DNA from 2 places in the Mesorhizobium sp. M0633 genome. Region 1 is predicted to be linked to the other one. Evidence: riboswitches for the same ligand, from Rfam matches in the RefSeq annotation. Region 1 holds a riboswitch; the other holds the start of a gene.
The links. Region 1 has a riboswitch for S-adenosylmethionine ahead of NKI47_RS08420 (O-succinylhomoserine sulfhydrylase). Riboswitches for the same ligand answer to the same signal wherever they lie in the genome.
Positions count from the first base shown of each region.

Region 1 (3,406 bases):
TGGAATAAGCCGATGCTCGACGCCAATGGCGGCATCTGCGCGCTTGCTGCCGAGATCGCCGAAGACGCCGCCGCGACCAAGCTGGTCAACGGGTTCGGACTGCGGGTCAATCTTGTCGCCTCGCCCTTCGAACAGCCGCTCGGCCGGCGCACGTTTGGCGAGATCTGGTCGCGGCAGGCGCGCTGGGCGCGGCTGCGCCGCGTCACCTTCGCGCTGTTCTTCGCCCCCGAGATCCTGATCGGCGCAGCGCCGCCGCTGGTGCTTGCGCTGATCGCGGCGGCTGACGCCGGCGTCAGCCTGCCGGCAACCGCCATCGCCGTGCTGGTCGCGGCCTACCTGCCGGAATGCGCCTTGGCCTCGGCCAAGGGATGGCACCTGTCGCTGCGCACCATCCTGGCGATGATGGCGCGAGACCTGATGCTTCCCGCCATTTGGGCGCGCGGATGGCTGAGCGGCGCCGTCGACTGGCGCGGCAATGTGATGACTATCCAGACCAAGGCCGTCGCAGAGCTGGAAGAGACCCCGTCCGGCGCCTGATCGGCGCGTCCCCGCTCGCCTCTATTCGGCCAGCCCTTATCCGGCAACTCTCAGTGCCTGCTCGATGTCTTCGAGCAGGTCGTCGGCGTCCTCAAGGCCAACTGACAGCCTGAGCGTTCCCGGTCCGATGCCGAGCTCGGCGCGGGCCTCATCGGTCAAGTTCTTGTGCGTCGTCGTCGCCGGATGGGTGATCAGGCTCTTGGCGTCGCCGAGATTGTTGGAAATCAGCACGACCTCGAGTGCGTTCTGGAAGGCAAAGGCCGCCTGCTTGCCGCCCTTCACATCGAGGCAAATCAGCGTCGAGCCGCCCGACATCTGCTTCTGGACCACGGCCGCTTGCGGGTGGTCGGCGCGGCCGGGATAGATGACGCGGGCGATTTGCGGGCGCTCGGCCAGGAAATCCGCGATGCGGCCGGCACTTTCCGTCTGCTGGCGTACGCGTAGCGGCAGCGTCTCCAGGCCTTTCAGCAGCGTCCAGGCATTGAAGGGCGAGAGGCTTGGGCCGGTGTGGCGGAAATAGTCATGCAGGTTCTCGTCGATCCATTTCTTGTCCGACAGAACGATGCCGCCAAGACAGCGCCCCTGGCCGTCAATATGCTTCGTGGCCGAATAGACGACGATGTGGGCGCCAAGCTGCAGGGGTTTCTGCTGCAAGGGCGTAGCGAAGACATTGTCGACGATCAGCCTGGCGCCGATCGAATTGGCAAGTGCCGCGACGGCGGCAATGTCGACTACCTCCAGCGTTGGATTGGTAGGGCTTTCCAGGAAAAACAGTTTGGTGTTGGGCTTGACCGCCTTTTCCCAATTGGCGATGTCGGTGCCGTCGACCAGCGTTGCCTCAATGCCGTATTTCGGCGCCAGCGTCTCGACCACCCAGCGGCAGGAGCCGAACAGCGCGCGCGCCGCCACGATATGGTCGCCCGCCTTGGCGCTGCACAGCAGTGCTGCCGTCACCGCCGCCATGCCGGATGCCGTGGCGCGCGCGTCCTCGGCTCCTTCCAGCGCGCACATGCGTTTCTCAAACATGTCGACCGTCGGATTGGCATAGCGCGAATAGATGAAGCCCGGCTCCTCGCCCTTGAAGCGGGCCTCCGCCGCTTGCGCCGTCTCGTAGACATAGCCTTGGGTGAGATACATCGCCTCGGAGGTCTCGCCGAAGCCGGAACGCAGCGTCCCGGCATGCACGAGTGCGGTCTGAGGCTTCCAGTCGCGCTTCTTGGTCATCATTCCATCCAAACACCAAAATTGGTCCAAACAACAAAAAACCGGTCGCGAAAGTCGCAACCGGTCCATATGGCCTTGCGGCCCGACGGTCCTTTAGCGACTTGTTTAACGTGGCTGCAAGCCGACCGGCCAAATCACCACGGGATAACGAGCTTTAGACCCGCGCCACGCTTGCGTCAATTGCCGGCATGATTAAGAGGGTTGTACCAAGCAGGTGCCAAAGGCGTCCTGCGACAGAACAAGACCTCGCCCGGCGTTCGAACGGAGCCAGACCCTTGCGGCAGACAGGCATTCTTCCCGATCAGGATATTTCCGCGCTGTTCCAGACGGGCGCGCTGAAATCGCCGCGCACGCTCGATGCCGATCAGATCCAGCCGGCCAGCCTTGACCTCAGGCTCGGCGACAAGGCCTGGCGGGTGCGCGCTTCCTTCTTGCCCGGCCCGGACCACAGGGTTGTCGACAAGCTCGACCGGCTGAAGCTGCACGAGATCAACCTCGCCGAAGGTGCCGTGCTGGAAACCGGCTGCGTCTACATCGTGCCGCTGCTCGAAAACCTGGCGCTGCCCGCCCATATTTCCGCCTCCGCCAACCCGAAAAGCTCGACCGGACGGCTCGATATCTTCACCCGGGTAATGACCGACCGTGGCCACGAGTTCGACAAGATCGCCGCCGGCTATGAAGGCCCGCTCTATCTGGAGGTCAGCCCGCGCACTTTCCCGATCGTCGTGCGGACCGGCTCGCGGCTGTCGCAGATCAGGTTCCGCACCGGCAATGCGCTCTTGTCGGAAAGCGAGCTGCACGAGTTGCACCGCGCCGAGATGCTGGTCGCCACCGAACCGCCCAACATCTCAGGCGGCGGCATCGCGCTGTCGATCGATCTCGACGGCGACAAGGACGGGCTGGTCGGCTATCGCGGCAAGCACCACACCGGCCTGGTCGACGTCGACAAGCGCGCCGCGCAGGATGTGGTCGATTTCTGGGAGCCGCTCTACAAGAGCGGTGCCGGCGAGCTGGTGCTCGATCCGGACGAATTCTATATTCTGGTGTCGCGCGAGGCGGTGCATGTGCCGCCACTCTACGCCGCCGAAATGACGCCTTTCGACCCGCTGGTCGGCGAATTCCGCGTCCACTATGCCGGCTTCTTCGATCCGGGTTTCGGCCATTCGGCGTCGGGCGGCACCGGCAGCCGGGCGGTGCTCGAGGTGCGTAGCCACGAAGTGCCGTTCATCCTCGATCACGGCCAGATCGTTGGACGGTTGGTCTACGAGCACATGCTGAAACGGCCGCGGGCGCTCTACGGCACAGATCTAGGCTCGAACTATCAGGCGCAGGGTCTGAAATTGTCCAAGCATTTCCGCGCCGCGCGCTGAGCTTGTTCGCAATTCCGTCAGCCGCGAAACAGATATTCTTTCGCGGCGCCAAGGCAGCCATGAAACTGACCGATAAAGAGCAGTTCTCGCGCTGCCAATCGCTTCTTCCCCCAAAATCCTCTGGTTTGCTTCTCGTCGTCAAGTGAGGCGCTTGAGCTGGACTGCAAGGGGAACAACTGCTTGTCGATACATCCCAGCACATGGGCTCTGGCGGAGTCGATACCGCAGGCTCTGCCATTGTCGTTCAGTCTGTCAGCGCGGAGTGCGGACGTCAT
Region 1 is NZ_JAMYQC010000006.1:133,360-136,765, forward strand. It holds gene NKI47_RS08415 (glycosyltransferase) at 1-537, shown strand, start outside; gene NKI47_RS08420 (O-succinylhomoserine sulfhydrylase) at 574-1,764, opposite strand; SAM riboswitch at 1,835-1,912, opposite strand; gene NKI47_RS08425 (2'-deoxycytidine 5'-triphosphate deaminase) at 2,037-3,131, shown strand; gene NKI47_RS08430 (hypothetical protein) at 3,149-3,406, opposite strand, start outside.

Region 2 (3,406 bases), on a different contig from region 1:
TTCAGCAGAAACACCGCCTGCTGGCCGAAAAAATTCCAGAACCACCACGGCATCGAGAAGCCGATCCGCTGGCCATTGGCGTCGAGCGCGGTCGCCTTTTCCACCGTCGCGCCAAGCTCGTCGCACAGATTGACGAAATCGCGAATGGTGCAGAAATGGATGTTGGGGGTGTCATACCAGGAATAGGGCAGGTCCCTGGTCACCGGCATGCGGCCGTTGAAGAGCAACGAAAAGCGCACCCGCCAGTGGCCGAAATTCGGGAATGAGACGATGGCGCGGTTGCCGATCCGGAGCAGTTCGTCGAGCACCAGCTTCGGATTGCGTGTCGCCTGCAAGGTCTGCGACAAGACGACGAAGTCGAAGCCCTTGTCGGGATAGAATTGGAGATCCTTGTCGGCATCGCCCTGGATGACCGACAGGCCACGCGCCACGCATTCGTTGACGCCGCGCTGCGACAGCTCCAGGCCGCGGCCATCGACCTTCTTGGTCGCCTGCAGCAATTCGAGCAGCAGGCCGTCGCCGGAACCGACATCCAGCACCCGCGACTGCGGCGGGATGAGATCGGCGACGACTTCGAGGTCGACGCGCTGGGCGCGGTTGACGCTCATGCGTTCGCCTCTTGCCTGGCGCATGATCCTGATCCGAAAAGTCTGCAACTTTTCGGGGTCATGCGCTGATGCCTGGCGCATGGTCCTGATCCGAAAAGCCGGCAACTTTTCGGGGTCATGCGCCGAGCCCTCTCGCCCGAGCGGCCGAGGCGATGAAGCCTTTGATGGCGGCGAACAGTTCGGGCTCGTCGAGCAGAAAGGCGTCGTGGCCGCGGTCGGTCTCGATTTCGACGAACGATACCGAGGCGCCGGCCGCGTTCAGCGCGTGCACGACCGAGCGGCTCTCTTCGGTCGGGAACAGCCAGTCGCTGGTGAACGAAACCAGGCAGAAGCGCGTCTTGGTGCTGGCGAAGGCATCGGCCAGCCGGCCGCCATGGTCGGCGGCGAGATCGAAATAGTCCATCGCCCGGGTCATGTAGAGATAGGAGTTGGCATCGAAGCGATCGACGAAGGTCATGCCCTGATGGCGCAGATAGCTCTCGATCTGGAAGTCGGCATCGAAACCGAAGGTCAGCGCTTCTCGGTCCTGCAGGTTGCGGCCGAACTTGCGGTGCAGCGCTGCTTCCGACAGATAGGTGATGTGGGCGGCCATGCGCGCCACCGCCAGCCCCTTTTCCGGCCGCTTGCCATGCTCGAAATATTTGCCGCCGTGCCAGTCCGGGTCGGCCATCACCGCCTGCCTGCCGACCTCGTGGAAAGCGATGTTCTGCGAGGAATGGCGGGCGCCGGTGGCGATCGGCAGCGCCGAGAAGACGCGCTCGGGATAGCTGGAGGCCCATTGCAGCACCTGCATGCCGCCCATCGAGCCGCCAAGCACGCTGAACAGCTGTTCGATGCCGAAATGCTCGACCAGCATCAGCTGCGCCCGCACCATGTCGCGGATGGTGATGATCGGCAGGTCGAGCCCGTAAGGCTTGGCTGTGGCGGGACTTGTCGAGGCGGGGCCGGTGGATCCGAGGCAGCCGCCGATGACGTTTGACGAGATGACGAAGAAACGGTCGGTGTCGATGATCTTGCCGGGGCCGATCAGCACCTCCCACCAGCCCGGCTTGCCGGTCACCGGATTGGTGTTGGCGACATGCTGGTCGCCGGTCAGCGCATGGCAGACGAGGATGGCGTTGGAACGCGCGTCGTTGAGCGTGCCATAGGTCTGGTAGGCGATCTGGAACGGCGACAGCAGCGTGCCGGCGTCGAGCTTGAGCGGCTTGTCGGCGCCGAAACGCAACACCGGGCTCGACGGCTGGTCGGCCTCGTTGTTGGTTTTTCGAGCGCGCAAAGCGACCATTACATCTCCTTGCCCGGCCTTCCGTTGTCCGCCGGTCCGGGCAACAGCCAGTCAGGGCAACAAAAACCGGCCATGCCTTCGCAAAGCCGGTTACAAGATGCAAACGGCCCTTTAGCAAGTTGTTTAACGTGGCTGCAAGCCGACCGGCCAAATCACCACGGAACTGTCGATGCTCTTCTATGACTCGCGCGTGGGTTCGTCAACGGCAAGTTCTTGATCCCGAATTGCCGCCCCTCGACATTCCGGGCCACGGCTTGTATTTCCGCTGCGGCCTCCCGATGGAGGCACTCTCGACGGATTTCATGAAATGAGCCAGACACCGGATCAGACACGTCCAAGGCCCCGCGCCGGCATCATGGACATCGAAGCCTATGTGCCCGGCAAGAGCGCGGCGCCTGAAGGTGTCGCCAAGGTCCATAAATTGTCGGCGAACGAGAACCCGCTCGGTCCTTCGCCAAAGGCGATAGAGGCCGCGCGCGCGGTCGCCGACAAGCTCGCGGTCTATCCCGACGGCAGCGCCAGGCGCCTGAGGGAAGCGATCGCCGAGGTGCACGGGCTCAACCCGGCGAACATCGTCTGCTCCAACGGCTCCGACGAGATTCTGGGCCTGCTGGCGCAGACCTATCTCGCACCCGGCGACGAAGCCATCATCACCGAACACGGCTTCATGGTCTACAAGATCTACATACAGTCGGCCGGTGCCGTCCCGGTAACGGTCAAGGAGACCGATGAACGCGCCGACATCGATGCGATCCTCGCCGCGGTGACGCCGCGCACCAGGATCATCTTCCTTGCCAATCCAAACAATCCAACCGGCACCTACGTGCCGTTCCAGGAGGTGCGCCGCCTGCATGCCGGCCTGCCGCGAAACGTGCTTCTGGTGCTGGATGCAGCTTACGCCGAATATGTCCGGCGAAACGATTATGAAGCCGGCGTCGAGTTGGTGGGCAGCGCGGAAAACGTGGTCATGACCCGCACTTTTTCCAAATTGGGCCTGGGCGGGGCGCGGATCGGCTGGATGTATGCGCCAATGCACGTCATCGACGCGATCAACCGCGTGCGCGGGCCTTTCAACGTCAATGCGACGGCAATCGAGGCCGGCATCGCGGCGATCCACGACCGCGCCCATATCGAACGCAGCGTGGCGCACAACGAGACCTGGCTGGCATGGCTGAGCGAGCAACTAAGCTGGCTCGGGCTGCGGGTGACACCGAGCGTCGGCAATTTCATCCTCATCCACTTTCCCGAGGACAAAAAGCATTCGGCGGCGGCCGCCGACGACTACCTCAGTGCGCGCGGCTACATATTGCGGCGCGTTTCCGGCTACGGCTTTTCGAACGCGCTGCGCATGAGCATCGGGACCGAAGAGGCCAATCGCGGCGTTGTCGCAGCACTCGCGACATTCCTGAAAAGCTAGAACACCATGACCTCACCGATGTTCGAAAAGATCGCGCTGGTCGGCATCGGCCTGATCGGCTCGTCGCTGGCCCGCGTCATCCGCCGCGAGGGACTC
Region 2 is NZ_JAMYQC010000027.1:26,160-29,565, forward strand. It holds gene metW (methionine biosynthesis protein MetW) at 1-608, opposite strand, end outside; gene metX (homoserine O-acetyltransferase MetX) at 724-1,893, opposite strand; SAM riboswitch at 1,985-2,062, opposite strand; gene hisC (histidinol-phosphate transaminase) at 2,201-3,310, shown strand; gene NKI47_RS24705 (prephenate/arogenate dehydrogenase family protein) at 3,317-3,406, shown strand, end outside.
Region 2: another riboswitch for S-adenosylmethionine. It lies ahead of metX (homoserine O-acetyltransferase MetX); the one in region 1 lies ahead of NKI47_RS08420 (O-succinylhomoserine sulfhydrylase).